DNA from 2 places in the Mesorhizobium sp. B2-5-4 genome. Region 2 is predicted to be linked to the other one. Evidence: predicted binding sites of a transcription regulator. Region 2 holds the regulator's gene; the other holds the start of a gene.
What was found. Region 2 encodes LexA, which represses DNA repair genes until DNA is damaged. Its sites were predicted from a motif close to TGTTCNNNNTGTGTTCNG; they were not measured.
Positions count from the first base shown of each region.

Region 1: the regulator LexA is predicted to act here: its motif matches at 2,514-2,531, upstream of FJ492_RS11860 (sel1 repeat family protein).

Region 1 is NZ_VFUR01000007.1:270,152-274,566, reverse strand. Features, by position in the region: gene FJ492_RS11870 (acetyl/propionyl/methylcrotonyl-CoA carboxylase subunit alpha) at 1-494, shown strand, start outside; gene FJ492_RS11865 (branched-chain amino acid ABC transporter substrate-binding protein) at 570-1,691, opposite strand; gene FJ492_RS11860 (sel1 repeat family protein) at 2,125-2,391, opposite strand; gene FJ492_RS11855 (DUF2147 domain-containing protein) at 2,830-3,171, shown strand; gene FJ492_RS28740 (hypothetical protein) at 3,385-3,540, shown strand; gene FJ492_RS11850 (hypothetical protein) at 3,582-3,776, shown strand; gene FJ492_RS11845 (AMP nucleosidase) at 3,895-4,415, shown strand, end outside.
Region 2 is NZ_VFUR01000001.1:435,005-439,419, forward strand. Features, by position in the region: gene FJ492_RS02240 (ABC transporter substrate-binding protein) at 1-575, opposite strand, end outside; gene FJ492_RS02245 (GntR family transcriptional regulator) at 728-1,501, shown strand; gene lexA (transcriptional repressor LexA) at 1,909-2,652, shown strand; gene FJ492_RS02255 (ComEC/Rec2 family competence protein) at 2,646-4,415, opposite strand, start outside.

The DNA.
Region 1 (4,415 bases), on a different contig from region 2:
TCCACGGCGTGGTGCGGCGCATGCGGCTGAAGTTCGGCGACGAGCAAATTCAGGCAAAGGTTTCAATGCGGCCGGACGGACGCTTTCGGGTGGCGCTCGATGCGCCTTACGATAGCACCAATTCGCATGATCTTCGCGCCGTTCCCCGCCTCGCCCGCTGGCCCGCCCACATCACGGTGTTCGAAGGCGCTGCCGGATATGCTTTCACCGTGCCGGATCCCCTGGCCAGGAGCGATGAAGCAGCTGCCGCCTCCGGCAGCCTGCGCGCGCCGATGCCGGGTCTCGTCAAGCTTGTGCGCGTGGCGAAAGGCGACGCTGTGATCAAGGGGCAAATTCTGCTGATCCTCGAAGCGATGAAGATGGAGCATACCATCGCCGCCCCGCATGATGGCGTGATCGCCGAGATCGCCGGGGAAGGGGCGCAGGTCACTGACGGGACGGTGCTGGTGCGGTTCGTCGAGGAACAGAGCGCGTCGAACTCAGCCACCAGTTGATAGCAGGAGCGCATCGCGGGCCGCAAACAGAAATGGCCGGGACGAACCCGGCCATTTCCTGGGCTGTCAGAGCGGTTACTGCGCGATCGGCGCGTACTTGCCGTCGTGCCACTGGTTGATGTCGTAGCTGGCATTCTTGAGGTCGCCCTTCTCGTCGAAGGTGACGTCGCCGACAACGGTGCTGATCGGCGTGCCGTTCTTCAACGCTTCGGCAACCTTGGCCGGATCGTCGCCGCCGGCACGCTTGATGCCTTCGGCGAAAGCCTGGACCACGGCGTAGGAGAACAGCGTGAAGCCTTCCGGCACGAAGCCGCCCGCCTTGATCTTCTCGACGGCCGCCTTGGCTTCCGGCTTTGCCTGCGGATCCGACGGGAACACGAACATGGTGCCCTCGCCGGCCGGGCCGGCAACCTGCCAGAACTCCGGCGAGGCGATCGAATCCGGCATGATCAGCTGGAACTTTAGGTTTTGCTCCGCCGACTGACGCAGGATCAGCCCGGCCTCAGGATGGTAGCCGCCGAAATAAACGACATCGGCCTTGAGATCCTTCAGCTTGGTGACAAGCGCCGAATAGTCCTTCTCGCCGGGGTTGATGGCGTCATAGTAGACTTCCTTGAGGCCACCAGTATTCATGGTTGCCCTGACAGCGTCAGCCACGCCCTGACCGTAGGCGCTCTTGTCGTGCAGGATGACGACTTTCTTTCCGGCATACTTCTTGGCGATCCAAGGGCCGATGAAGGCCCCCTGCGCGTCGTCACGCGTATAAAGACGCATGATCGTCGGCCAGCCGGCCTTTGCCGCAGCATCGGTCAGCACCGGGTTCGAGGACGCCGGGCTCATCATCAGCGCACCGGCTTCTGCGTAGACCGCCGAGGCCGGGATGCTCGAACCGGAGCAGGCATGACCGTCGATGAACTTGACGCCGTTGGCAACGATGCGGTTGGCGACCGACACGGCCTGCTTTGGATCGCACTGGTCGTCCTCGATGTCGAGCTTGATCATCGAGCCGTTGACGCCGCCCGCGGCGTTGATGGCATCGGCGGCGGCCTGTGCGCCCTGCTTGAACTGATCGCCGATGGTCGCGAGTTGTCCGGTCATCGGGCCGACCACCGAGACGGTGATGTCGTCGGCGAATGCGACCGGCGCACTCATCATCAGGCCGAAAATGGCCGCGCTCAAAATACTCATTTTTTTCATGACAATAGAACTCCTCCACTCACGCGCGGCCGCTCCGGCCGCGCTTCTTCCAGAGAGGCGGGACAATTTCATCCTTCATCGGACCTGTCTAGGCGCATTGGCGCCACTCGATTGGGCCTGCCAGGCCTCATTCAAGCAAAAAAGCCACGCCAGCCTTGTTCCGGCTGGTCGTGGCTTTTTTGCCTGTCAGGCCGTTTCCCCGGCGCCCCCGCGCTGTGAACCCAACCCACCTACCCTGTCTTCCTGTTGGCCATGATCTTGCCGAGGCCCCGATTCCACTTTCGGGATCATGGTTCGTCGGGCGGCTTGGACCTGTCGGCCTGCCGCATCCTTTTTGTTGTTGGCCTGTGGCCTGGCTGTCTGCGCAGCCTATCCCTGTTGGCCCGACCGTCTTTTCAGCGGTCTTGGCCGGAGCGTTCCCGTCTGGCGGAACTCAGTGCATGGTCATCCATTCGCGGGCTTCGCGCAGCGCCTTGGCGATCTCGACCTTCGACATGGCCGCCGAGAGTTCCGAGCGCAGCTCGGCGGCGCGGACCGAACCCTTGATGGCGGCGATGTTGAACCATTTGTGGGCGGCAACGACGTCGGTCTCGCAATCGCGGCCGGTCGCATACATCATGCCCAGTTCGAAAAGAATGTCGGCCTGGGCAGTTGCCCCCATGGCGCCGAAGCCTGCTTCAAGCATTTCAAAACGTGCCATTTTAGTCCCCTGTCTGGCTCCCGAGAGCTGCCTCCGTTTGTCTTGTCCGGGCCGCTCTTTCGATGCTTTCGAGAATGCCGCGCAGGCTTGAATCCGTCGTTAAATGGCGTGCTTAATTTGAGGAAAACAAAGCTAAAACAAGAGGTAAACACAGAAATTCGTTAACGATACGGGGCCAGCAATTCGGCTGGTTTTCGCCAAATTTGACGAAAATTTTCACGGCCGCAATCAACACTCCGCTAACCACGGGAAACAAACGCGACGAGCCGATCGTTTTCATTTCCGCGCCGACAGAGCGAATTTAGGCGCTTTCAAAATGCCAAAGTCTTCCGTAGCGGCACCGCTTTTGTTTTGACGGAAGCTGGATTAGCTTACGTTTGCGTAAGCGGCAGACCGGCGAGGCGGAGCATCCGGCCGGCTATCCAGAGGGAGGAAGACATGTTTCGAAAAGTGAGCCTGGCCCTGGCGGCCACTTTAATCCTGAGCGGCGCGGCGTGGGCCGATCCGATAGAGGGCAACTGGAAAACGCAGGCAGGCGACACGGCGGCCATTTCAGGCGGCGGTTCATTTTCCATCACGCTCAAGTCCGGCAAATATGCCGGCAAGACCATCGGCTCGCTCAAGGCGGCCGGCGACAACAAATATACCGGCAACATCACCGACCCGGCAAACGACAAGACCTATTCGGGCAAGGCGACATTATCGGGCGCCTCGCTCAAGATGAGCGGCTGCGTGCTCGGCGGACTGATCTGCAAGAGCCAGACTTGGCACAAGCTCTGATCGACCATTTCCCAGTGATCTCAAAACGGGGCCCGGCGGGCCCCGTTTTCGTTTTACTGATGCGCTGACTGTCGCACCCGATCGCCGTCCGGGGCCGGCGGCGACCCAGCCAACGTCGCGTCAATCAATTTGAACCGCAGATGAACGCCGGCATCAGAGCCGGTTCAGCGGCGTCAGGGCATTCTCATGCGTGTTGAAGGAGACACAGACCCAATGCTTGCTCGCCGCTTCACCATCGTCTGCCTGCTGATGAGCCTGTTTGGAATGTTCTTCGCCATTCTCGTCGCCGAAGCGGGCCGTTCCCCCCGCTCCTGGGACGAAGCCTCCAGGCTCTGCCATCTCGCCTGCCCGACCAACCTTCGCCACTGAAACCAAATAGCCCGGACCTCGAAAAGAAAAGCGCAGACATCATGAACCGCATCGCCGCCAACACTCTCAAGACCCTCCGGCTCCTGCCGCGGGCGGCGCTTATCCTGATGGTTCTGGCCGCCCCGGTCCTGGCGGTACCGATGATGCGCGCCGATGCCGGCTCGACGATCGAGGCGCCGGCGCTCAGAAAGTCTGGCGTCGGGTTCGTTCTGCTGGTCAGCCTGCAGCGGGGTTGAAGAAAAAAGGGGCGCTTTGGGCGCCTTCGGCGGCGACACCCCTCCCAACCGGCCGCCCAAGTCTCTATATTGGGCCATGGAAAAGCGAATCTATCCCCAAGCCATCGAATCTGTCGTCATGCCCGAGCCTTTTGGCCGGCAGAGCTTCGACAACGCCGAAAAGGCCGTTGCCGCGCTGCAGGTGCTCTACGACCGCAACACCAAGTTCCTGCGCGATTCCTTCGCGGCCCTTGCCGCCGGCGGCGACAGCAGCAAGCGCTACCGGGCCTTCTACCCCGAGATTGGCGTCACCACGAGTTCGTTCACCCAGGTCGACTCTCGCCAGGCCTATGGCCACATGCCGACGCCCGGTCATTTCGCCACCACGGTTACCCAGCCGGACCTGTTCGAGACCTACCTCATCGAGCAGCTTCGGCTGATCATGCGCAATCACGGCGTGTCGGTGACCGTCTCGGAATCGACCACGCCGATCCCGCTGCATTTCGCTTTCCTGGAAGGCACCTATGTCGACGGCGCTGATGCCGAACGTATCAAGCGGCCGATCCGCGACCTGTTCGACGTGCCGGATCTCGACGGCACCGACGATCAGATCGCCAACGGTACGTTCGAGGTCGCCTTCGGCGAGCCCCGGCCGCTGGC
Region 2 (4,415 bases):
CCGGCGGCCGGTGCCGCCGCCTTGATCTTTTCGATCAGGGCAACGTCGTTGGCTTCACCGGGATTGTAAGGCACACCAAAACGCTTGCCGTTTGGTAACAGCTTCTTGGTGAAGGCCATCACCGCGGCAACATCCTGAAGATCGGTGGCGCCAGTCATGCCTTCATCACCCGAGTCCCACGACGGCACGAGCTTGGCCGCCACCGGATCGGTGACCGCGGCAAAGACGATCGGAATGCCGGAGCCCGCGAGCGCTTTCTTGGCGATTTGGGAGACCGGCGTGGTGATGGTGTAGATCAGCTTGGGCTGCTCGGCCTGCAGCTTTGCGATCATCTGCGGCACCAGCGATGCATCGAAATTGGTATGGCTCTCCGTATAGACGACGTCCTTGCCGTCGACGAAGCCGTTGTCTGTCAGCGCCTTCTTGAAGCCGGCTATGGCGGCGTTCAATTGCGGATGCTCGCCAAAATTGGCGATGCCGATGCGGATTTGATCGGCGGCGGCACTGCCGGCGCTCACCACCAATGCGCCGGCCAAGAACAAACCCGACAGCCAAGCGGATTTCGACTTCAACATCATTTCCTCCCAGATTTGATCGACGCCGCTTCCAGCGCGGCTACTGCGGCGATCATGGTCAGTCCGCCGGCCCGTGTCAAACATTATATATAATTCTTGCCATGCCCCAACATCATATATAATTTTCTTTGCCAGACCATGGGTGGACCGCGATGCAGGATCAAACGATCTCCACAAAGACGGAGGCAGCCTATCAGCTGTTGCGGCGCGATATCCTGACGACGCGCCTCATGCCCGGGGCCCCGCTCAAGCTGAGTGCGCTGCGCGGCACCTATGGTGTTGGCTGGACGCCGTTGCGCGAAGCCTTGTCGCGGCTAGAGGCCGAACGCCTTGTCACCGCCATCAGCAATCGTGGTTTTACCGTCGCTCCGGTATCGCGGGCCGAACTGGAGGACCTGGCACGCGCCAGGATGGTGGTCGAGATACCCCTGTTCCTCGAATCGATGGAAAAAGGCGGCAAGGAGTGGGAGGATGCCGTTGTCACCGCCCACTACCGGCTCTCCCGTTGCAAGACCGCGGTCGACGATCCTTCGGATGCGGCCGTCGATAAATGGGACGAGAACCACGAAGCTTTCCATGCGGCGCTGCTGAGCGCGGCGACTTCCAATTGGCTCATGCGATTCCGCTCGACCATCGCCGATCAGCTGCGACGGCATCATCGTTTTCTCGGCCTGGCGCCGACATTGCGGGCCGCGGCTGGCCTGAAGGACGGTTATGAAGAGGCAATGGAGGCATTGTGCGAAGCGATTGCGATCGAACACCATACAGCGATCATGGAAGCTGCACTCGATCGTGACGTCGAGCGGGCCAAGGCGCTGATGACGGCGCATATCGGCTATACCCTGCACGTCTATGTCCATAGCGAAGACAGCGGCGCGACCAAATACGCCGCCCGCGCCGGCAGCTTGCAAGCGGGTTCCGGGTGACTTCAATGCTTGCGCGACGCCTATTGGCATGCGCTGGCCGGAGTGGGCCAAACGCCTGGGTCCATCGCCGCCCCTAAGCTACCAATCGTTGGCGTTTTGATTTCGTTTCGTTCCGCGAATAATGGATCCATAAATTGTACAATCCACCCGCGAAGAGCCCCCCGAAAGACTGATGCCAAGGCCCATCAGTGGATAGGCCACAGGCCATTAACCAAAACGATTTCAATGCCTGCCGATCGTGGAAAGGATCGGCCTCAGTCCGCTGTCGCGGCAAAAAACTTCAGACGCGTTAACAAATTCATTAAACTTTAAACGGTTGCGGAACACAACTGGAACGGATAGTGTTTGTTCTGGGTTTGTTTTTTCGATTCTGGTCAGACCTTTCGTTCAATGCCTTGGGGGCCGCCATGCTGACACGCAAGCAACATGAACTGCTGATGTTCATCCACGAACGGCTCAAGGAAAGCGGGATACCGCCCTCCTTCGACGAAATGAAGGAAGCGCTCGATCTTGCCTCCAAATCGGGCATCCATCGCCTGATCACGGCGCTGGAGGAACGCGGCTTTATTCGCCGGCTACCCAATCGGGCGCGCGCGCTGGAAGTGCTGCGGCTGCCGGACTCGATCGCGCCGGGCCTCAATGCGGCAAAGAAGTTCTCGCCAAGCGTCATCCAGGGCAGCCTTGGCCAAGGCAGTCTCGGCCGCCAGATCAGGCCGGCGACGGCGCCTTCCCGCCTGGCCGCGGCCGGCAACGACGATGATGCGGTTTCAGCCGTGTCCATCCCGGTCATGGGTCGTATCGCCGCCGGTGTGCCGATCGATGCTATCCAGCATCAGACGCATTCGATTTCGGTGCCGCCGGACATGATCATGGGCGGCGAGCACTATGCGCTGGAAGTCAAGGGCGACTCGATGATCGAGGCCGGTATCTTCGACGGCGACACGGTCATCATCCGCAATGCCGATACAGCAAGTCCGGGCGAAATCATCGTGGCGCTGGTCGACGAGGAGGAAGCAACGCTGAAGCGGTTCCGTCGCAAGGGCGCCTCGATCGCGCTCGAAGCCGCCAATCCAGCCTACGAAACACGCATCTTCGGACCGGATCGGGTCAAGGTGCAGGGCAAGCTCGTCGGGCTGATCAGGCGCTACTGAACTGGCTTGCCATCGGGCTTGTCGGCCTTTTTATAGGGGGCCAGCCCCCTCGCCTCGCGTGAGAATTTTCGCTGCTCGTGCCAAGGCCGGTATGGTCCGTCGACGGCGAATTCGATCTCAGCCGGCGTCGTGGCCGATTGGGGATCGAAGAAAACGGCGGCACTCCCCTTGCGGGCGAGCTGGCGTTTGGTGACGACGAGAACCAGCGGATTATGACAGGTGTCATAGGCGGTCGCGTCATTGACGACGATCAGGTCGGCGAAGGCGCAGGCCTTCCAGGTGTTCTTGCGATCCTCGACATAGGCGATGATCGCGCCGGAAGGGTGCCTGGCAAGGCACAGGCCTTCGCGGCAATAGAACGGCGATCCCAGCGGCAGGTCGGTGGGAGTGGCAAGATCGAATTGCCCGTCCGTCTCCTCGAACATTTCCGGTAGGACGATTGTTTCGGAGATCAGAGCGCGTTTCCAATTGTCGGCTGCGAATTCGTTCGGACGTTCCCGGTTGACGGCCAGTTCGCCATTGCCGATCGACAGAGCCACCAGCCGCGCATCTTCCGAGATCAGCACATCGGGCGCGCGCGTGTGCGACACAGTCAACAGACCGGCAAGCGCGAATGGCACCGCCGTGAGCCGGAGCCACGTCGTCGCCATCGTCGCGATGACCAACGCGACGGTGACCAGCAGCACGGATTGCTGCGAAATCAGCCCGACTCCATCGACCGGAGAGCGCTCCGATATCCACGCCGATATGGCGATCATCGCTGTCAGGCCCTTGCCCATGAGGTAGAGAGCCGGCCAATCCAACCCGAACGGCATCAGCAACGCGCTAGCGACGGCCAGGAACATCACGATCGACACGATCGGCATGACGGCCAGATTGGCGAACAGGCTGAGCGGCGACACCCGCTGGAAATGCCAGATGGCAAACAGTGCCGTCGCGCTGCCGGCGATGATGGACGTCATGGCCAATCCACCTGTCGCCAAGAGGAATTTTCGCGTCAGAAACCCGGGTAGGGATCGCTTTGGCGGCGGAGGCCTCGTCTTTCCCGCATGGTGGTCGGCCCAGCCGGCATAGGCGCCAACCAAGGCTGCGGTTGCCGCGAACGACATCTGGAAACTCGGGCCGACGACCTCGTGCGGCGAAACCAGGATAACGGCGATCGCCGAGATCGCCAGATTGCGCATGGTCAGCGCCGCGCGATCGAACAAGACGGCGATCAGCATCACCGCCAGCATGATGAAGCTGCGTTCGGCCGCGACGACGACGCCCGAAATGACGAGATAGGCGGCGATCGAAAACAGTGCGGCGGCGGCGGCGTATTTCTTCACCGGCCGGCGCGCGGAAAACCCTGGAAACAGCGCGAAGGCGCCGCGCAGCAGACCCATGATGGTGCCGGCCACCAGCGCCATATGCAGACCTGAAATCGAGATGATGTGATAGATGCCGGTGCGCCGCATCGCTTCGTTGATTTCATCGGGAATGCCGGCCCGCACGCCGACGATCAGCGCCGCCGCGATCTCGCCTTCGGCGCCGCCAATGCTGCCCCTGATGTGGTCGGCGATGGCTTCGCGGGCATTTTCGATGCCTGAAAACACGCGTGCCGGCAGCGGCATCTCACCGGCTTCGGCGGAGACGACCGTTGGATTGCCGAGAAAGAAGCCGCTGCCGCCGATGCCGGCGAAATAGCTGTCGAAGGAGAAGTCGTAGCTGTCCGGCCGCACCGGGCCGGTCGGCGGCAGCAGTTTGGCATAGCCTGTGACATG